DNA from 3 places in the Mesorhizobium sp. WSM4836 genome. Region 3 is predicted to be linked to each of the others. Evidence: predicted binding sites of a transcription regulator. Region 3 holds the regulator's gene; each other region holds the start of a gene.
What was found. Region 3 encodes LexA, which represses DNA repair genes until DNA is damaged. Its sites were predicted from a motif close to TGTTCNNNNTGTGTTCNG; they were not measured.
Positions count from the first base shown of each region.

Region 1: a site for LexA is predicted at 5,733-5,750, ahead of AC0L2P_RS14745 (ImuA family protein). Genes of this name have one in related genera too.
Region 2: a site for LexA is predicted at 4,928-4,945, ahead of dinB (DNA polymerase IV). Genes of this name have one in related genera too.

Region 1 is NZ_JBVVQF010000010.1:174,979-182,178, forward strand. Features, by position in the region: gene AC0L2P_RS14715 (ATP-binding protein) at 1-1,427, opposite strand, end outside; gene AC0L2P_RS14720 (response regulator) at 1,390-2,082, opposite strand; gene AC0L2P_RS14725 (DUF4153 domain-containing protein) at 2,087-3,631, opposite strand; gene AC0L2P_RS14730 (HpcH/HpaI aldolase/citrate lyase family protein) at 3,910-4,791, shown strand; gene AC0L2P_RS14735 (DUF1737 domain-containing protein) at 4,819-5,025, shown strand; gene AC0L2P_RS14740 (metallopeptidase family protein) at 5,190-5,612, opposite strand; gene AC0L2P_RS14745 (ImuA family protein) at 5,774-6,838, shown strand; gene AC0L2P_RS14750 (DUF6504 family protein) at 6,771-7,200, shown strand, end outside.
Region 2 is NZ_JBVVQF010000021.1:52,114-59,313, reverse strand. Features, by position in the region: gene AC0L2P_RS23015 (hypothetical protein) at 1-196, shown strand, start outside; gene AC0L2P_RS23010 (hypothetical protein) at 371-679, shown strand; gene AC0L2P_RS23005 (DUF6456 domain-containing protein) at 724-1,329, opposite strand; gene AC0L2P_RS23000 (GcrA cell cycle regulator) at 1,391-2,026, opposite strand; gene AC0L2P_RS22995 (hypothetical protein) at 2,096-2,494, opposite strand; gene AC0L2P_RS22990 (XRE family transcriptional regulator) at 2,577-3,272, shown strand; gene AC0L2P_RS22985 (hypothetical protein) at 3,304-3,600, opposite strand; gene AC0L2P_RS22980 (hypothetical protein) at 3,790-4,224, shown strand; gene AC0L2P_RS22975 (GNAT family N-acetyltransferase) at 4,221-4,679, shown strand; gene dinB (DNA polymerase IV) at 4,998-6,239, shown strand; gene AC0L2P_RS22965 (FAD-dependent oxidoreductase) at 6,286-7,200, opposite strand, start outside.
Region 3 is NZ_JBVVQF010000004.1:162,234-169,433, reverse strand. Features, by position in the region: gene AC0L2P_RS06925 (ComEC/Rec2 family competence protein) at 1-1,353, shown strand, start outside; gene lexA (transcriptional repressor LexA) at 1,347-2,078, opposite strand; gene kynU (kynureninase) at 2,524-3,771, shown strand; gene AC0L2P_RS06910 (alpha/beta hydrolase) at 3,868-4,698, shown strand; gene AC0L2P_RS06905 (molybdopterin molybdotransferase MoeA) at 4,705-5,910, opposite strand; gene moaC (cyclic pyranopterin monophosphate synthase MoaC) at 5,910-6,416, opposite strand; gene trpC (indole-3-glycerol phosphate synthase TrpC) at 6,419-7,200, opposite strand, start outside.

The DNA.
Region 1 (7,200 bases), on a different contig from region 3:
GCGCCGTCATCGTCCACCACGATGCTGGCCTTGCCGTCCGCGCTTGCTGCCGTGATCGATACCAGCGTCGCGCCGTGCCGCGCCGAATTGTCGATGAGATTGGCCAGCACGATCGCGGCGTTTTCGGCCGATATGCGCAGGCGGATGTCGGCGCCCGCCTCGAGGCGCACCGCCAGCCTGTCGTCGGCCGGGAGAAGCGCCAGCGCATCACCAAGCGAAGTGCTTTCACCGCTGGGCTCGAGATTTTCGGCGCGCGCCAGGTCAAGCAGGCGGCGCACCAGCAGATTGAGCCGCCCGGCGTCGGTGACGATATTGTCCGAGAAACGCCACCGCTCGGTCTCGTCCATCGCGCTGCCCGAATCGCGTAACAGTTCGGCCGCACCCTGGATCGCAGTCAGCGGCGATTTGAGCTCGTGCGAGACATGGGTGGCAAAGGTCTGGATGCCGTCGGAGCGTGCGTGGAGCTTTTCGGCCATGTCGAGGAAGGCGGCGGAGAGCGCCGCCATTTCGCGCGTGCCGTGGTGATCGAGCGGCCTGATCGCCGCGCGGTCGCCGGCGGCAATGCGTTTCGTGCGTTCCATCAGCGCATAGATCGGCCGGCTGACTGTGCGCAGGAAGACCAGACCGATCAGCAGCGTGCCGCCTAGAATGGCGATTGCCGCCAGCGCCACCTTGCCGCGCTCGCCATAGAGATGCTTGACGATGTTGTTCGGCGTCCGCGACAGGTAGACCACGCCGGCGACCTTGCCGGAGACGGCAACCGGCATGGCGACGAAGACGCGAACCTTGGTGCCGCGGCTGACCGAATAGAGCGGCGGCGACGGCTGGTCGGGAACCCGCAGCCTGAGCGCGCTGGCGTAGCGGCCGGCAAGTGCTGCGCGAACTTCTTCGATAGCCGCGAGCGACAGGCCGGCCTCCTCACGGCCGGCGATGACCACGCCCCTGGGATCGAGCAGCCGGAAACCGGCAAGCGTGGTCTTCTGCGTCTCGGCAAGAATGCCCGACAGCCGCGCGCCGATCACCGCGAAGGCAGGATCGACGCTGCCTGCGGTGGCCGTGGGCCGGGTCGGCAGGATCCTGTCGGACGCAAGATCGAGGCGCGGTTCGATCGGCTGGTAGGCAGAAGCCCGATCCCTTGTGCTGGGCGGAGGCATGGGCGTGCCGAGCTTTTCAGGGGCAAGGCCGGCCTCACGGACCTCTTGGGCATAGATCGCGGCAAGGGCGGCACCTTGTGCGATCAGCTCGGCTTCGGCCTGGCGGATCAGCTGGTTCTCGTAGAGCCGGAAGAAGAACAGGCCGGCCAGCGGCAGCGCCATCACCATGATCAGGATGGCAATGACGACCGTGGCAAGCCGTGGCCGCCATTTCATGTCCACCATTTTTGGGCGGTCACGCGCCGCATTTACCCAGCCGGAAGCCGACGCCATGCACGGTCTCGATTGCATCGAGGCAGCCGACCGCCGCCAGCTTGGCGCGGATGTTGCGGATATGGCTGTCGACGGTGCGGTCTGCGACATGGATGTTGGCGGCATAGGCATTGGCCATCACCATGTCGCGGCCGAGCACATGCGCCGGCCGCGCCAGAAACCCTTTCAGGATCGCGAATTCGATCGAGGTCAGCGCCAGCGGCTTGCCGTCGAAACTGGCCGTATGGCTTGCCGAAACCATCAACAGTCTGCCATGCGAGAATTGCCGGTCGTCGGGCGGTTCCGGCGTGGGCCGGGCGCGGCGCAGAATAACGTTGACGCGGGCGACCAGCTCGCGCGGGCTGAACGGCTTGGTGACATAATCGTCGCCGCCCATTTCCAGGCCGAGGATGCGGTCGATCTCTTCATCCAGCGCGGACAGGAACAGCACCGGCACGTCGGATGTGTGGCGCAGCCGCCGGCACACTTCCAGCCCGTCCATTTCCGGCATGCCGATATCGAGCACGACAAGATCGGGAGCACGGCGCTCTATCGCCTGCAAGGCAGCCGCGCCGTCCGGCACCGCCAGCGTTTTCATGCCGGCCTTTTCGAGCGCGAAGCAGATGATTTCGCGAATGTGCGGATCGTCGTCGGCGACCAGTATGTGGTGCGGCATCAAATCAGCGGCCCGGCAAGAAGGGTTCGGACATCGGAGGAACCACGAACGGGGCACGCCTGTCGAGGGTGCGATCGAGCCGCCAATTGCGAAAGCTCCATGCGCGCCAGTTTTCCTGGCCGGCGCGGAAGCGTGCTTCGTCCTGTGCATACCAGCCGGCAAGTTCGCGGATGGAGGCATCCTCCGCGGAAACCGTCCTGCTCTGGTGCTGGACGAAGCGATCGAGCGCCGGCAAGGCGCCGGGCCCGAGCGAGCGCAGGTACCAGACGTCCAGCTGGGTGCCTTGGCCGGTCATTTCGAGGGAATGGTCGACATTGTAGTTGGCGATCAGCGTGGCAAAGTTGATGAACGAGCAGGCATAGAGCGTCGCCGATAGCGTCAGAAGATTGGCGGAAAGCAGCCATTCGTTCGACTTTTCGCGCGCGATGCGGGCTATGATCAGGATAAGGCCCGCCGCCACCAGCCCCATCCAGACGAAGGCGGCGACACGCCAATAGGTCAGCGCATAGATGCCGATATAGAGATCAAGCCGCAGGATCGACGAGATCACCAGGAGAATGTTCTGCGCCACCAAGACATAAACCAGCCGGCGGATGAGCGGATCGCCGGAGGTCGCACTTCCGGGCCTCAGCGCCGCCAGCACGAAGCCGGCGGCCAACAGCGCCGTGACGATCAGCGGGTAGGCGCCGCGATGCGCGTAGGCGGCATAGGTCAGCCCGTCGGGAAGCGCGATGCCGCCCCACAGATAGGTGACGTCGAGTGCGCTCTGCACCGCGAACAGGATGTTGAAGACGACGAGCGCGCGGAAGATGGCAGCCTTGCCGAAGACGATGTCCTCGATGGTGGTCCTGGTGGCCGGCATCGCCGGTGCGCCGGCTGGCAACACCCTGCGGCGACGGAGAAAGCGCGGCAGGCGCGGCCGCAGAAAGGCCCAGACGCCGGCAAGCACGAATAGCCAGAAGGCGAGACGTGGCAGCTGGACGAGGTCGAGCAGTGCCATCAGGTCGATCAGCGAAAACCAATATTCGATGACCGGATTGGCGGCGCCGAACAGCGCGAGGAACACCGCGCCAAGGCTCAGCGGCATGACCCAGACGGCGATCGCCGCAAGGCGCACGCGCCGCCGGCCAAGCCGCCGCGCCGCCTTGCGCCAGCGGAAGAAATCCAGGGCGAGCCGAAATGGCGCTGCAAGCAGGAACAGCGAGAGTTGGCCGGCGATGCGCGCAAAGCTACGCCGCAACCGCCCGGCCAGTGAAAGCGCGAAAACTGTCAGCGCCGCCAGCGCGATCGAGATGGACAGTGCGCTGACATTTTCCACAAGCGGCAGCAGCGCCACAAGCAGCGCAACCGGCTTGAACCAGAACCTGCCATCGTTGAAGACGCCGAGAGGATGGAGAGCCATGCTCGCTGCTGCAATCGCAACGCCGAACAGGAAAAACGTGATGCCCGCCGGTTGGCCATAGAAGAAAAAATCGGCCAGCGCGACGAGCAGGACGGCAACGCCGAAGCGGCTGCAATAGCTCGGCGCCGCCGAGAGGAATACTCTCATGATCGGGCTTCCTCGGCGGCGTTGATGCGGCCAGTGGGCGCGGATTTTCGGACGAAAGGGACGAGGTTCGCCGAACTCCGGGGCGGATCGACGAGCCACCAGCTTTCGCGGCGAAGCCGGTACGGCAGGGACCAACGGGAGTTCGTTTGCTCTTGCATGCGGCCCCTGTCGCATTCTGCCGGGTGGCAAGCGGGGCGGAGAGGAGGAGATTTTCCGAAATTGCGTGCAGTTTTTTTGCACGGCTTGCCTCGGCCGGCTGCAGGCGGCATAGATCGGAGATGACCACCGGACCCTCCCGCCCGCGCCACTCGGTGCTTTACGTCCCGGCTTCGAACGACAAGGCGCTGGCAAAAATCCCGTCGCTGGCCTGCGATGCCGTCGTTATCGATCTCGAGGACGCTGTCGCCCCGGCCGACAAGCTTTCCGCGCGCGAGAAGCTGGCGGGGATTTTCGCCGGTCGTTCCGATCGGCGCTGCGAGATGGTGGTGCGCATTAACGCGCTGTCGAGCGAATGGGGCGCCGACGATCTGCTGGCCGCGGCAAAATGCACGCCCGACGCCATCCTGCTGCCCAAGGTCGACACGCCGCGCGACATTCTCGAGGCCGGCGACGTGCTCGACGACAATTTTATCCCCGACGAAGTCAAGCTATGGGCGATGATCGAGACGCCCAAGGCGCTGCTCAACATCGGGCCGATTGCCGAACTCGGCCGCGACCCGGCCTCTCGACTGGTTTGTTTCGTTGCCGGAACGAACGATTTGGTCAAGGACACGGGCATTCTCGCCACGCCCGACCGACGCTATCTCATGCCATGGCTGATGCAGATGGTGCTGGCGGCGCGCGCCGGCGGCCTCGACCTGCTCGATGGCATCTTCAATGATTTTCGCGATATGGACGGGTTTGCGCGCGAGTGCACGGAAGCGGCCGCCATGGGTTTTGACGGCAAGTCGCTGATCCATCCGGCACAGATCGAGGCCGCGAACCGCGCCTTTGCGCCGTCGCCCGAAGCAATAGCCGAGGCGCGCGCGGTCAAGGATACCTTCGCGCTTGCCGAAAATACCGGCAAGGCGGTAGTTGCACTGAACGGCAAGATGGTCGAGCGGCTGCATCTGGCGCAGGCCGAAAAACTGCTGGCGAAGGCCGCCGCTGTTCGGACATGATAGTGCAACTCACCACAGGATTGAAGAATGAAACTCTACCGCTTTTTATCCGGCCCGGACGACGCCACCTTCTGCCACAAGGTGACAACGGCGCTCAACAAGGGCTGGCATCTGTTCGGCTCGCCGACCTATGCCTATGACAAGAAGGCCAAGACCATGCGCTGCGGCCAGGCTGTGGTGAAGGACATCGAGGGCCAGGAATATGGCCCCGACACCAAGCTCAGCGACTGGTAGGCTTTGCAAAAGCGCCGAAGCAGGGTGTGTTGAGATTCAGGTCAGGCCGCACCGAGAATGGTGGTTTCCGAGAACCGGAGCGGAGCGTACTTTTGGGTACGTGAGCACCGGAAGCGCAGGAAGCCGCCGTTCGCAGGCCGGCATCACCTGAATATCAGCACATCCTACTCCGCTGCCTCTTCGATCTTCTCCATGTCATCGTCCGACAGGCCGAAATGGTGGCCGATCTCGTGGATAAGCACATGGGTGACGATGTCGCCCAGCGTCTCCTCGTTCTCGGCCCAGTAATCGAGGATGGCGCGACGATAGAGCGTGATGCGGTTCGGGCCTTCGCCGGTCTGCGGATTCCAGCGCTCGGCGATGCCGCGCCCCTCGAACAGGCCGAGCAGGTCGAACGGCGTTTCCAGCGAAAGGTCGTCCATGATCTCGTCGGTCGGGAATTCGGCGATCTGGATGACGATCTCGCCGGTCAGCTTGCGAAACTCCTCCGGCAGATGGGCATAGGCTTCCAGCGCCAGGAGCTCGATTTCCTCCATCGTTGGCGAAAGCTGGTCGTGCCAGATGCGTGTTTGGTAGATGCGAGCCATGCTTTGTCCTTTGATCCCGGCATATAGGCTTTCAGGCCGGACTCGGCAAATGGTCGGGCTGGGCAGGAATAAATTCCTCATGACTCCGCTTGACTCTTCGGACGGCCTCTGGAATCTATATGGAACATAACAGGAACAATTGTGAGTGGAAGCTGACCGTCATGGCGACAAGCGCCGTGGCGCGGGAGACTGTTTTTGCCCTGCGCCGCCAGATCGCGAAGATCGAAGGGACCTTGCCCGAGCGCTTGGAGGCGCCGGCCGGTTCGTCGTTTGACGCGGATGTCCCTCGCCAGAGTCCGACACCCGCTCGGCCTCTGACCATTGTCCGGCGCGGTCTTGCCGTGGCGCCGCCCGATGCGTTTTTGCGCACCGGTGCCGAGCGCCTCGATGCTGCGCTGGGCGGCGGCCTGCCGAAGGCGGCGCTGAACGAGTTTCATGGCGTCACGACCCGCGATGCCGGAGCCGTCGCCGGTTTTGCCTTGTCGCTCACTAGCCTGATCCTCAGCCAGGGGGCGCGACTGCCGGTGCTGTGGATCGGCACATCCGAGGTTTTCCGCGAGGCCGGCTTTCCCTATGCCAGGGGGCTTCACGCCTTTTTCGGCATCGAGCCGGAGCAATTGCTGTTTTCCGAGGCGCCAAGGCTGCTCGATGCGCTGTGGGTCGCCGAAGAGGCTGCCCGAATGACGGCGCTGGCCGCTGTCATCCTCGAAATCCGCGGCAACCCGCAGCGGCTGGACCTCACCGCGACGCGGCGGCTGCACGCCCGGGCGCAGAGTGCCGGCCGGCCGCTGTTCCTGCTGCGCCAGGCCGGCGAGCCCGAGCCGACGGCAGCGCCCGTCCGCCTCATCCTGTCGGCGGCACCAGCGGCAACGCGTAAGACGCTTGCCGGGCCGCTCGCCGGTTCGATCGGCCGGCCCGCCTTCACCGTCACCATCGGCAAGAGCCGCACGGCCTTGCCCGGAAAGTTCACACTGGAGTGGAACCCCGATGAACGCATATTCGAAGAAAGACGGGGCGAGGAAAGAAGGTCTCAGGAATGGGCCCCAGAACGGCCAAAGAATCCTGTCCCTGTGGTTTCCGCATCTCGCCGCCGAGAGGATCCTGCGGCAGCGTCTGGGGCGGTCCTGGCGTTCCCGGCCGTCGGATCACCTGCCGCTGGTGATCAGCCATCGCCAAGGGAACACCCAGCGCATCGCCGCCCTCGACGAGCGGGGCGAGGCGCTTAATCTGAAGCGCGGCATGGGCATAGCCGATGCGCGCGCCATGCATCCCTCGATCGACATCGTGGAGGCCGATCCGGAGGCCGACCGGCGCCTGCTCGAAGGCCTCGCCGACTGGTGCGACCGCTATACCCCGCTGGTGGCGCTCGACGGGACCGACGGCCTCTATCTCGACGTCACCGGCTGCACCCATCTTTTCGGCGGCGAACGCTCGATGCTGGACGATATCCTGTCGCGTTTTTTCCATCAGGGCTTCGATGTCCGCGCCGGGCTTGCCGCCACGCCTGGTGCTGCCTGGGCGGCGGTGCGGTTTGCCGGCGACCGCATCGTTCCCGATGGCGAGGAGGAAGCGCTTCTCGCACCTTTGC
Region 2 (7,200 bases), on a different contig from region 3:
GATTGTCTGCGTCGTCGTGGCAACGGAGCAGCTGGAACCCGACCGCATCGAGAAAGCGGAGCCTAAGGAGACCAGGATTGCCGCAAGTTTCGTCCGGGACTTTGAGGTGATGCTGCTTGTTCTTTATGCGGCCTATGCGCTCGCTGTGCTGGGCGCGACCGCCTTCGTTTTGCTGGAACTGGGCCATATCCTATAGGCAAAGGCCGGCAACGCGACCGCGCCCGATTGCCGCTGTTTGACGGGCGCACAGCCAGGGACGTTTTCGCCGGTTAATTTGGGACCGTCGGTTCATGGCATCTTGTAAATTTATGGAACGAGCCTGCCGCTTGCGGGTTTTTCTATTAGAGGGACGTTAAAGAAGGAGGTAGCTATGAAGAAGCTCCTGCTTGCCTCGGTGATCGCCATCGCCTCGGCGGCATCCGTGATCGGCCCGGCGAATGCTGGCGGCAGCGTCAGCATCGGCATCGGCAACGGTTACGACGACGACTATTATTATCGCCACCATCGGTATTCCGATTACGACGACGAGTACGTCCCCCGTTACCGCTACGATGTCTATAACGAGGACTACGCGCCGCGCTATCGGTACCGGTACAACCGGCGCTGCCACACCGAAGTCATCAAGCACTGGCGTCATCACCACCGGGTCATCGAAAGAATCCGTGTCTGCCGTCGTTGACGGATCGGTCCGGCCGGTAGTGCCGGCCGGATCGGCAGGGCTCCTCATCTCGGCTTGCGCATCAGCATCATGCCGTAATGCACGGCCAAAATGTCGAGCCCGATTTTGAGTAGTTTCACCACCACGTCGCGCGGCTCGCCGGCCTGTTCGGCCAGGCTTTTCACCGTTTCGTCGGCACAGCAGATTTTTTGCACGACGCCGGCGATCTCCCAATGGGCAAGCGCCCTGGTGGCCTCGGCATGGGCGCGGCCGGCGGACAGAATGTGTTCGGCGACGCCGCTACCGGTGCGGCCGCCGTCGACGCGCTCGGCCCAGGCCATCGGCTTGGCGGTTGCGTCCGACGACTCGCGGAAATCCTGGCGGTAGCGCATGCCCGCCTCGCGCTGCTGGCGCGACAGCGAGGTGAGGCCGGTCAGCGGGTCGACATTGCGCACCCGCACGATACCGCCGGTCGCTGTGTGGCCATCATTGGAAACCTCATAGCGGCGCGCGCCCTCCTGCGTCCCCTTCACCAGCCGCTTGCGGCCGAACCTGTCATCCTTCAGCGCGAAATCATGGCCGATCTCCTTGCGGATGCGCACCTGCTCGGCCTCGCCTTTCGGCAATCGCGGCGGCCTGGCTTTGATCTTCTGGACGGTTTTGCTGCTCATCGGCTCGGTCCTCCTGGTTTTCCGTCGTCGGGCTCTGGCGAACTTCCGTCATCCAGCGGGCTCAAATCGCTTCGGCCGGCAGCGTGCGCAGGAAGCGCGCCGCGTGATAGGCGCAGTAGCTTTTCGATGGCTTCGTGCGCATTCCGCAGCACAGCATGTCCAAACCGGGCCGGCTGCCGGGGGCGTCGTTTTCCGCATCCTCCTGCAGCGTCGTGTCTAGCGGCGCGCGGCAGCGCTCGAACAGGCAATCGATGAAGCGCATAGAAACGAAATGCGGCTGGCGGCCGCCGGCGGCGACCGGGCGCGGCGCCGGCATTTCGAGCGGCTCGCCATCGGTCCCGGTGATCCGAGCCGGACCCGGCTGCCAGGCCGGCGGCGCCAGCCTGGCCGACAGCCTTGCCGGGCGGCAGCGTGGCTGGGTCTTCGGTGCCGCCTCCGCTTGACCCGCGGCATTTGATGGCTCAGGCGCCGAATTTCCGAGCCGGCCGCCCGAGCGTCCGCCACACCAGCCTTTGGATCTGGCAAGGCCGATGGTGCGCAAGCAGGCGGTGCGGTGGACGATGCCGATGATGGCCGCGCGTGAGATCGGGCTACCACGCTGCGCACCGAGCCGGGTGGCGATCTTCGCTGCCGACAGCCCGCTCATCAGCCAGTTCTCGATTTGTTCCAGTTCCGAAGCGGAATAGCGGGCGGCCATGATGTTTTATTCCCTGCAAAGGTGGTTGCGTGCGGCGCCGGCTTCGCCGGCCTCAGGCTCGAAAGCCGGTCAGCCTTCGCGTGGCCTGCTGCGATCGAGCTTCATTTCGGCCGCCTGCCTTGTTGCGCCCGCCACTGCCTTGCCCGTCCGCTTGTCGAAAGCGATGACCGTGCCGTCTTCGGTGCGGATGCAGGAAACCGCTGCACCCGCATTGCCGGCCGGCAGGTAACTCGCAGCCGGAGCCGTGAGGGGAACGGCTCCGGCCGTTCCGGCCGCTTGCGCTGCCGGATCCGAGGCGCGAACCTCGGGCATCGTCCCGGCCGGGGAGGAGGACAGCCGCGACGAAGGGGAAAGGGTTGGCACATGCATGGCCTTGGCGATCGGTTGCGGTGCCGCCTCCACCCGAACGCTGCCGGCGCGCTGAACGGCGGATTTGAGGATCGAAAGCTGGTGAAGCGAGTTGTGCATGCCTACATAAGAGCATAACTCAAATCATGATGCAAGCGATTCTTGCATGGACGAAACCGAGTCTTATGCCTCAGATGGAGCCATGGCGAAAACTGCACTGTCGATTAAGGTCGGAGCGGCGATCCGCCGGGCGCGCAAGCAGCGCGGCCTGGTGATGCGCCACATCGCCGAGCATAACGACACTGATGTCGCTGCCGTCGGCAATTGGGAGACCGGGCGCAACCTGCCCAAGACCGAGAACCTTTTGAAGACTGCCGCTTTCCTGCGCGTTGACCCGGTGGCGCTCGGCAAGGGCGAGGTCGTCTTCCTTGAAGATGCCGGACCGGTCGCCGATGCCGAGATCGTCACCGATCCCGGCCCCCTGCCCGCCGGGCCGATGGACATCCAGCTTCTCGGCACCGCCGTCGGCGGCGACGATGGCGACTTCACCTTCAACGGCCAGCCGGCCGGCTATGTCCAGCGGCCGCCGGGGATCCGGCATCTGCGCAATGTCTTTGCGCTGCACGTGCTGAGCGATTCGATGGTGCCGCGCTACGAGCCCGGCGAGATGATCTATTGCGGCGGCCGCGAAGCGTTGCCCGGCGACCATGTGGTGATCGAAACCCTGCCCGAAGAGAACGAGCAAAACGGCAAAGCCTTCATCAAGAAGCTGGTCAAGCGCACCGCCGCCGAGCTGATCGTCGAACAGTACAACCCGCCCAAGACGCTGACCTTTAACCGCTACGCCATCAAGAACGTCTTCCGCGTCATCCCGCTCAAGGAATTGCTGGGGTATTGAGGAGGACGGGCGCGGCGCTCCCCTTCTCCCCTCAAGCCCGCCTCGATTGCTCCAATTCTCGGCCGTTGAGCATCCGCGCCTCGGCGCGGGCCCGCTGCCGGTCGTCGATGAAGGCGGCCTGGATCGAGACGGCGGCACCCGGCAGGCCGTCGGCCCGGCAGGCCTTGCAGATCAGGCGCCCCGAAAGGGCGGCCAGCGGTGTCTCCGGCATCACGCCATGCCGCTTGAGCTCGGCCGGCTTCCACCACCTGTTGCGGCCGCAGTCGATGCACTCGACGGCAATCGAGACAACATCGGCGATCGTCGCTTCCTTGCCTGCCAATGCCATGGCCACCCCATCTTTGTTCCTGCTTTGTTCACATCATTATCCGTTTTTGGAGCGGAGTCGAGTCGGTTCCGCTTACATCGACGTGAAAGTTTCGCTTGTTCGATAATTTGAGTTATGCTTATATTTAGTGCGGGACTGGAATCGGCGCGAGCAACAGAACCGCAGCCGGCCGGAGGCAAGGAAATCACGATGGACCAGTTCGCCCATGCCTGCGGCTATAGCGGCGACAGCCCGGCCATGCTTGCCGCTTTCGTAGCCATCCGCGAGGACGGCATCCGCAAGGCACGCCAGGGTCATCGCCAGCGCAAGGCGGTGATTGACCAGATGAAGCCGAGCCGCGCTCTGTTCCTGGCGGCGATCCGCCCGGCGCAGTCGGCCGACGAGGCGATCGAGGACGCCGCCCGCTTCCTGTCGATATTCCGCAACATGCCGCGCTGGCGGCAGGAAAGGCGCGCCGCCGACCTCACCCGTGCGAGGCAGCAGCGCCTCTTCGCCCGTTTCTTCCGCCGCTACGGCCACCGCCTCTGGGCGCTCGAGACCGTCTGTAGGCGCGCGGGCCTCCCTTGCAACTCAAAAACGGATATTGCGATCGCCGACGTCGCACCGTATGTCTCCGCCCGATGAGCGAGATCGAATTCCGTCGCGCGCAAGCGCCCGACCTGCCGGCGATCGTTGCAATGCTTGCCGACGATGTGCTCGGAGCAGACCGGGAAGACCCGTCGACGCCGCTTGCGCCGTCCTATCTCAATGCCTTCAGCGCAATCGATGCCGATCCCAACCAGTTGCTGGCCGTTGCCGTCGACGCTGGGCAAGTGGTCGGAACGCTGCAGCTCAGCTTCCTTCCAGGCATTTCGAGGAAAGGCGCCTGGCGCGGCCAGATCGAAGGCGTTCGCGTCGCCCGGCAATGGCGTTCTCGCGGCGTCGGCAAGCTGATGATCGAATGGGCGATTGAAACGTGCCGTTCGCGCAATTGCAGCTTCGTCCAGCTCACCACGGACAAGGGTCGACGCGAGGCGCACGCTTTTTACGAACGCCTCGGTTTCGCCGCCAGTCATCTCGGCTACAAGATGGCGCTGTAGCGCTCGATCGGCTGATTGCCGAAGTCGGCGCTGCCCCTCATCCGCCTGCCGGCATCTTCTCCCGTAGTGACGGGAAAAGGGGCTGTCCGCAACCGGCACTTTGCTGCAACTTTGGTGATTGGCGAAACCATCGACGAAGGCGTCCTTCTCCCCGTCACCATACGGGGAGAAGTGCCCAGCAGGGCGATGAGGGGCGGCGCCAACCTGAAGCGATTGCCCCTCCGCGCTGCTTGACAATCCGCCCACAATGTTCTCTTTATGTTCCCACCACAACTCGAGATAATGCGGCGTTCGAACCGCCGCGGGCGAACGGGCCGGATGGACGCCAACATCCTCCACGCGGATCTGGATGCCTTCTATGCCTCGGTCGAACAATTGCTTGACCCGGCCTTGCGCGGCAAGCCGATTGCCGTCGGCGGCGGGGTGGTGCTTGCCGCATCCTATGAAGCCAAGGCGTTCGGCGTGCGCGGCGGTATGCCGGGACGGCGGGCGCGGGAACTCTGCCCGCAACTCATCTTCGTCGGCGGCCATTTCAGGGACTATCAGCGGCTGGGCGATGCGGCTATTCAAGTGCTCGGCGATTTCACGCCGTTGGTCGAGCGGATTTCGATCGACGAGGCCTTTGCCGACGTCGCGGGCTGCACCCATTTGTTCGGCTCGCCGGCCGAGATCGCCGGCAAGATCCGCCGCCGCGTGCGGGCCGAGCTCGGCTTGCCGATCTCGGTCGGCGTAGCCCGCACCAAGCATCTGGCCAAGATCGCCTCGCAGGTCGCAAAGCCCGACGGGCTGGTGGTGGTCGATCCGCGCCACGAGCTGGAGTTCCTGCACCACCTGCCGGTCGAGCTGATGTGGGGTGTCGGCCCGGTCATCAGGGAGCGGCTGGCCGGCATCGGCGTCAACACCATCGGCGAGCTGGCCAAGACCAATAGTGGAGCGCTGGAGCGCCTGCTCGGGCCGGCGGCCGGAGAGAAACTCAACGCGCTGGCGTGGAACCGCGATCCGCGCAAGCTCGAGACGCAGCGCCGCGCGCGATCGGCCGGCGCGCAGTCGGCGCTCGGCCGCAAACCGGCCGAAGAGCAGGTCTTCGTGCCCGCTTTGCTGCATTTGGCCGACAGGGTCGCCACCAGATTGCGGGCGAAATCCAGGCCCGGCCGCACCGTGACGGTTCGCGTCCGCTTTGCCGATTTGCGCTCGGTGACGCGCTCGATCACGCTCGACCAGCCGATATCGGCAACCGCCATGCTGGCCGAAATCGCCGAGGCGCTGGTGCGCAAGGTGCTCATCGACTATCCGCACGAAAAGACCATCTCGCTGCTGGCGGTCGCGGTCTCGCAGCTGGAGCAGCATGCCGGCCTGCAACTGGAACTGCCGCTCGGGCTCGACGACGACCGCCGCCGCCCCGGCACCAGCAAGGGCGCCGCGCGCTGGACCGCGGATCGCGCCGTCGACAAGATCCGCGACCGCTTCGGCTGGGAGGCGGTCGGCTACGCCTCGGTCGCGCTCGGACTACAGCGGTCGGTTCCCGACGCCTTTCGCGAACTGGCCGAAAAGGAATTGTGAGCCGCCCGGCCGGGGCGAACGTCTGGCGATGGCGATCTCGAAAAGACTATCCGGCTGGAGTCAGCGGCGACACGGCCGGTCCGTTCAAGGCCGTGCCGTCGACGGCAAAATGCGAGCCGTGGCAGGGGCAGTCCCAGCAGCGTTCCAACGAGTTCCAATGGACATGGCAGCCGACATGGGTACATGAGGCTGAGCGCTTGTGGAGCGTGCCGTCCTCATCGCGGAAAGCCGCCACTTTGGTAAGTCCCTCGCGGACGATAGCGCCCTCTCCCGGCCGCAGCTTATCGGCGGAATCGATTTCGCCAGGCGCGACATACTCGGCAAAACTCCTGATCGCTGTCGCATTCTCCACCAGATAATCGCCGATCGCGCGTGCCGTCTTGCGGGAGGGCTCGTAAAGTTCCCGCCAAGGGCTTTCCCCCTTCAGGATCAGGTCGGAAATCAATTGGCCGGCGACGACCCCATGAGTGATGCCCTGGCCGGAATCGCCGGTAGCCACGAAGACATGCCGGTTGCCAGGATTGCGGCCGATGAACCCGGCATAGTCGACGGTCTCCATCACCTGCCCCGACCATCGGTTGGTTTCGGTGCCGATATCGGGCACCAATTTCTTGATCCAGGCCTCCAGGGCCGCGAAGCGATCGTTGGCATCGTCGGCCTGCCCTGTCTTATGGTCTTCACCACCGACGATCAAAAAGTCGGCCTTGCCTTCGCCAGGCTGCAGCCGAACGTAGTGATAGGGATCCAGCGTGTCCCAATAGAGTGCATCCGGCAAAACGTCGTGGGCGATCTCGAACGCCATCGCGTAGGTCCGATAGGGTGCTTGCTTGGTATGGAGCGCGAGCCGATCGTTGATCGGCGAGTTGGTGGCGACAACGGCCGATCTGGCAGACACGGCAAAGTCCGAGACCGTGCTTACGCGCACGCCGCCGTCGGTCTCCTCGACCTTGTCGACGATGGT
Region 3 (7,200 bases):
CGGCCGGTCAAGAAATATGCGGCCGCCGCCGCGCTTTTTTCGATTGCGGCCTACCTCGTCTTTTCCGGCATTGTGGTGGCGGCCGAACGCAGCTTCATCATGTTGGCGGTGATGCTTATCGCCGTGCTGTTCGACCGGGCCGCGCTCACCATGCGCAATCTGGCGATCTCGGCCATCGCGGTCATTCTGGTGTCGCCGCACGAGGTGGTCGGTCCGAGCTTCCAGATGTCCTTCGCCGCGACGGCGGCCCTTGTCGGCGCCTATGCAGGCTGGTCCGATTACCGCGCCGGCAGGGCCACCACGCCGCCGCCCCGGCGGTCGCCGCTACGCTTTGCCGCTCGAAAGGTTCTGCTGGGGATGGGCGGCCTGGCGATGACCTCGATCATTGCAGGGAGCGCCACGGCGCTTTTCGCCATATGGCATTTCCAGCGCGTGGCGCCGCTCAGCCTGCTCGCCAATCTGGCCATCATGCCTATCGTCTCACTGGTCGTCATGCCCTTCGCCGTCCTCAGTGCGCTGGCGATGCCGTTCGGCGCGGACGGGCCTTTCCTCTACGTGATGGGCAAGGGGCTGACGGCGATGATCGCCCTGTCCGGGTGGATCTCCGAACGCTCGCCGATCGATGCGGTCGGGCTGATTTCGCTGAGATCTGTCCTTTTGGTGACGATCGCCCTCGTCATTGCCAGCATGGCGACGACCTGGCTGCGGCTCGTGGCACTTCCTTTTGCGCTCGCCGGCTTGCTAACGACAACGCAGACCCGCGTACCCGATGTATTGATCTCGGAGGACGCACGGCTGGTCGCGCTGCCGATCGGCAGCGGTGAACTCGCGGTCAACCGGGCAGGCCCGAATGAGTTCACCATCGACAACTGGAAACGCGCGCTCACATCAGAGGCTATCGTCGCGCCGGAAACACCTGGAAAGAACGATCCGCAATTCGACATTGCCGATCCGGCCGACCTACCGCCCGGCATGCCGTTCATTTGCACGGACGGTCTCTGCCTTGCCCGGCATCCATCCGGCGCGATCATCGCGCAAGCCAAGGACCGCGATGCTGCAGGGCCAGCCTGCGCCTTTGCCAGCTTGATCGTCATCGACGACGCCACCGCCCATAATCCCTGCTACTACGACCGGCTGGTCCTCGTCGTCACCAAACGGCAACTGGCGCGCGCGGGAAGTGCGGCCGTCTATTTCGATCCACAAGCGGCAACGCGCGCCGAAATCCGTTTCGCGATCGAAAAATCATACCGGCCCTGGCACGTGCAGCGAAAATTTTCACGCGCGGCACGGGGCCTGCCGCCATACCGCAGGGCCGACAAACCCAAAGCTGGCGCCAAGGGCGGAACTCAGTAGCGGCGGATCAGTCCGACGAGCTTGCCTTGCACCTTGACCCTGTCTGGTCCGAAGATGCGCGTCTCGTAGGCCGGATTGGCGGCTTCCAGGGCGATCGAGGCGCCCTTGCGGCGGAAGCGCTTCAGCGTCGCTTCCTCCTCGTCGACCAGTGCCACCACGATCTCACCGGGGCTCGCCGTATCGGCATTGCGGATAATCACCGTGTCGCCGTCGAAAATGCCGGCCTCGATCATCGAATCACCTTTGACCTCGAGCGCATAATGCTCGCCGCCCATGATCATATCCGGCGGCACCGAAATCGAATGCGTCTGGTGCTGGATGGCATCGATCGGCACACCGGCGGCGATGCGGCCCATCACTGGGATCGAAATGGCGGCGACGACATCGTCATCATTGCCGGCTGCAGGGCGCGAAGGGGCCGGCTTGCCTTGCCGAGGACCGCCTTGCCCAAGACTGCCCTGGATGACACTCGGCGAGAACTTGCGTGCCGCATTGAGGCCGGGGGCGATCGAGTCAGGCAGGCGCAGCACCTCCAGCGCACGGGCCCGGTTGGGCAAACGGCGAATGAAGCCGCGCTCCTCCAGCGCCGTAATCAGCCGGTGGATTCCGGATTTGGAAGCCAGGTCGAGCGCTTCCTTCATCTCGTCGAAGGAAGGCGGGATACCGCTTTCCTTCAACCTTTCGTGGATGAACATAAGCAGTTCGTGTTGTTTGCGTGTCAGCATAACGACCCCCAACAGAATCAGAAAAACAAACCCAGAACAAACACTATCTGTTCCAGTTGTGTTCCGCAACTGTTTAAAGTTTAATGAATGCGTTAAGGCTCGGGAAACAAACGACGCCTCTACCGGGGTACCCCATTTTCACCGCCGCGAGCCTCATCGCCTTGATTCTGCTTTCGTTTGCGCTCTTCTGGCTTCCCGAAAGGCCACGCTGGCCTTCGGCCGCCGGTCGGCAAAGGGCACGGAATTGAACTCGTATCGACTCTGCGGTTTGGTCAATGCACCGTGAACGAAACGAACTCAAAACGCCAACCTCGGTTAAGTCCTCGTTTCCACCGCCTGGTCAGGGCGCTTCTCGCCGGTGAGCCTTGCTGCGCGCAACCAGGTATTGGAAGAACAGTCGATGCGTGTCCGGCGTTGCGTTGGATCTTGGGGGAGCAGTCAAATCATGACAGGGATTCCCGATCTCGCGGCCATAAAGGCGATGGATGCCGCGGATCCGCTGCGGGCAATGCGCGACCGCTTTGTGTTGCCGCAAGGAGTGGTCTATCTCGACGGCAATTCGCTAGGAGCTGCTTCACGTGCCGCTTTCGATGAATTGCGCAAGGCCGCGACCGAAGAATGGTCGCATGATCTCATCCGCGCATGGAACACGGCCGGCTGGTTCAACATGCCGCTTGAACTTGGCGACCAGCTCGGGCGCCTGATCGGTGCCGCGGCCGGCCAGACGGTGGTCTGCGACACGACGTCGGTCAACATCTACAAGCTGCTGCACGCCGCCATGGCCATGCGGCCGGAGCGGCGGGTCATCGTCGCCGAGGGCGATAGTTTTCCGACCGACCTCTACATGGCTGAGGGTGTGGTTTCCACGCAAAAAGATACGCTGCTGCGCCTGTCGGGTGTCGACGCGCCGACCATCGAAGAGCTGATCGACGAACGCACCGCCGTGGTGCTGGTTAATCACGTCAACTACAAGTCGGGCGAACTGCGCGATATGCCCGCGCTGACGCGCAGGGCCCAGGAAGCCGGTGCGATGGTCGTCTGGGATCTCTGCCACACCGCCGGTGCGATGCCAGTCGAGCTCGACAAGGCAAACGCCGATTTTGCCGCTGGCTGCACCTACAAATATCTGAATGGCGGACCGGGCGCGCCTGCCTTCATCTATGCGGCTGAGCGGCATCTTGCCGACATCCAGCAGCCGCTCACCGGCTGGTGGGGGCATGCACGGCCATTCGCCTTCGAGCCAGGCTATACGGCCGGCACCGGCATCCGCCGTTTTCTGTGCGGCACCCAGCCGGTCCTGTCGATGCGCACGCTGAAGGGCGCGCTCGACGTCTGGAACGATGTCGACATGACGGCAGTGCGCAAGAAGAGCATCGCGCTGACCGATCTGTTCATCGAGCTTGTCGAGGCAAAGTGCGGCACTTACGGGCTCACGCTCGAAAGCACGCGCGACGGGAAAAAACGCGGCAGCCAGATTTCATTCATGCATGAGCATGGCTACCAGATCATGCGCGCGCTGATCGAACGTGGCGTGATCGGCGATTTTCGCGCGCCATCGACGATGCGCTTCGGCTTCACCCCGCTCTATGTCGGCTATGCCGATGTCTGGCAGGCCGTCGAAGTGCTTGAGGACATCCTGCGCACCGGTGGGTGGAAGGATGCGCGCTTCGCCATCAAGGCGGCTGTCACTTGAGATTGATGCGAGAGCTCGAATCTTGAGGCTGACGACGACGCGCCGCACGATGATCACGGCTACGTTGCAGGCCATATTGTCCGGGGAGGGCGCAGGGTGTTCGAACATCACATTGCCGATTGGGACAACGCCTATGCCAACGGCGCCAACATAGCCGGCAGCGATCGCTGGCCGGCGGCCTGGGTCGAGCCCGCGCGGGTTTTCCGCGACGTGCTTTCGACCGAGGGCAGGGCGCGGCTCGACTTGGCCTATGGCGATAAACCACGCAACCGGCTCGATCTTTTCCTGCCGGCCACCAAGCCCGAGGGGCTCGTGGTGTTCGTCCATGGCGGCTACTGGATGGCATTCGACAAGAGTTTCTGGTCGCATCTTGCCGCTGGCGCTGTTTATCGCGGCTATGCGGTGGCGATGCCGTCCTACACGCTCTGTCCGCAGATGCGCATCGGCGGCATCGTCAAGGAAGTCGGCGCGGCGATAGGCAAGGCGGCGGCGATGGTCGCAGGGCCGCTGATGCTGACCGGGCACTCGGCCGGCGGCCATCTTGTTAGCCGAATGGTTACGGCGACGACGCCGCTGGCGCCCGAAGTGGTCCGGCGCGTTCGTCATGTGATGTCGATCTCGGGAGTGCACGATTTGCGCCCGATCATGCGCACTGGCATGAACGAGACGCTGGCGATCGATGAGGCCGAGGCGCAGGCCGAAAGCCCGGTGCTGCTGCGCCCGACGGACAAGGCCCGCCTGACCTGCTGGGCCGGCGGCGGCGAGCGCGCCGAATTCCTGCGCCAGAGCGCGTTACTGGCCAATATCTGGATCGGCCTGGGTGCCGCGACCAGCTCGGTGGTCGAGCCTGACCGACATCATTTCAACATCATCGACGGTTTGGCCGATCCAGACCATCCGCTGACGCAAACCTTGATCTCGGAGTGAGGAGGTTCAGCGTAACATCAGCACGTCGCAGGGAGCGCCCGCCGCCGCGGCAGGCGCGAACGGCGCGCGAACGATCAGCCCGTTGGCATCGGCCAGCATTTTCAGCATCGAGGAGTCCTGGATGCCGAACGGCGTCGCCACGAGCGTATCGGCGTCGTCTGTGACAACAGCCCGCACATAATCTTGCCTGAGATCGTTGGCCGGCATGGCAGCACCGAGCCGTGCCTGACGCATATCCTGCTGAAAGGCGCGGCCGCCGAGCCGCGCCAGCAGCGGCTTCAGGAAGAGCTGGGTGCAGACCAGGCTCGCCACCGGATTGCCGGGCAGGCCGATGCAGCGGATCTTGCCCAGCCGCCCGAACATCAGCGGCTTGCCCGGCCGCATGGCGATCTTCCAGAAATCGAGCGTCATGCCTTGCCCGGTCAGCACGTCATGGACGAGGTCGTGGTCGCCGACCGAGGCACCGCCCAGCGTGACGATGACGTTCGCGCTAGCCTTCACCGCCTTTTCGACCAGCGCAGCGATCGCCTCCCTGCGGTCCGGCGCGATGCCGAGGTCGAGAGCGCGCGCACCGACCGACTGTGCGGCGGCGGCGACGCCATAGGCATTTGACGAGATGATCTGGTCGGGGCCAAGATCGCTGCCCGGCGGCAGCAATTCGTCGCCGGTGGCGATGAGGGCGACCAGCGGCCGTTTGACTACGCCGACCTCGGGGTGGTTGGCCGATGCCGCCAGCGACAAAGCGGCCGGATCGAGCAGGCGGCCTTTGGGGAGCAGGACATCGCCCTTGGCGAAATCGAGCCCGAGGCGGCGGATGTTGCGCCCCTGCACCGTCGGCTCCGTCACTTCGACGCTGCCGCCGCCGAGGTTGCGGACGTTCTCCTGGATGACGACGGTGTCGGCGCCTTCGGGAAGCGGCGCGCCGGTGAAGATGCGCACGGCCTGCCCCTGCTGCACCGAGCCGGAAAAGCCGCGTCCGGCCGGCGCCATGCCGACCACCGAAAGCCTTGCCGGTACGGACGCGATATCAATCGCCCGCACCGCATAGCCGTCCATGGCGGAGGCGTTGAACGGCGGCTGGGTGCGGAGCGCCACAACCGGCTCCGCCAGCACGCGGTCAGCAGCATCCAGCAGCGCGACGGGTTCGCCCGGCAGCGCTGCTGCGCCGTCCAGCAGGCGCTCGAGCGCCTCGGCAACGGGGACCTGCGCCATTATCGGCCTGCCTCGGTGGCCCCGTCTCCGGTGATCTTGTAGTCGCCGGATTTGCCGCCGCTCTTTTCAACCAGCCTGATGCCGGAGATGACCATGGCGCGGTCGACCGCCTTGGCCATGTCGTAGATGGTCAGGCAAGCGATCGAGACGGCACTCAGGGCCTCCATTTCAACGCCGGTTTTGCCTCTGACACGGGTCAATGCCGTCACCTTCAGGCCGGGCAACGCTGTGTCCGGCTCGATATCGACAGATATCCTGGTCAGCAGCAGCGGGTGGCAGAGCGGGATCAATTCATGTGTCTTCTTGGCCGCCATGATGCCTGCAATGCGAGCGGTGCCCAGCACGTCGCCCTTCTTGGCATCCCCGGCGAGGATCATGTCCAGCGTCTCGGCCCGCATCGATACGAAGCCCTCCGCGACAGCCGTGCGCACCGTCTCAGCCTTGTCGCCGACATCGACCATGTTGGCTTCGCCGTGCGCGCCAAGATGGGTGAGGGCCGCCGCCATCGTCAGATCGCCTCTGCCGGCGCCTTGCCCGTCAAAAGCAGGCGCGTTGCCGCGGCCACGTCCTGTTGACGCATCAGGCTCTCACCGACCAGGAAAGTGGCGATGCCGCTCCGCTCCAGCCGTCGGCAATCGTCATGCGAAAAGATACCGCTCTCGCTGACCAGAAGGCGGTCGGCCGGCACCATCGCTACCAGCCGTTCCGAGGTCTCGAGGCTGGTTTCGAAGGTCCGGAGATTGCGGTTGTTGATGCCGATCAGCCGCGACGACAGCTGCAGCGCGCGTTCCATTTCAGCCTTGTCATGCACTTCGACCAGCGCGTCCATGCCGAGCCCGAAAGCTGTCGCTTCGAGTTCTCTTGCCAACGCGTCGTCGACGCTGGCCATGATGATCAGGATGGCATCGGCACCCCATGCCCTGGCCTCGTAGACCTGATAGGGGTCGAACAGGAAATCCTTGCGCAAGGCAGGCAACTCGACCGCAGCGCGGGCACTGGTGAGGAATTCGGGGGCGCCTTGGAAGGAGGGTGCGTCGGTCAGCACCGAAAGGCAGGCGGCACCGCCTTTCGCATAGGCCCTGGCCAGCGCCGGCGGATCGAAATCGGCACGGATCAGGCCTTTGGATGGGCTAGCCTTCTTGATTTCGGCAATCAGCGCGAACCTGCCGGATTTGCGCTTTGCTTCAAGGGCGGAAAGAAAGCCGCGCGGCGCGTCCGCATCCGTCGCCCGTGCCTTGATTTCGGCGAACGGGACGCGCGCCTTGGCCGCCGCGATCTCGTCGCGCTTGT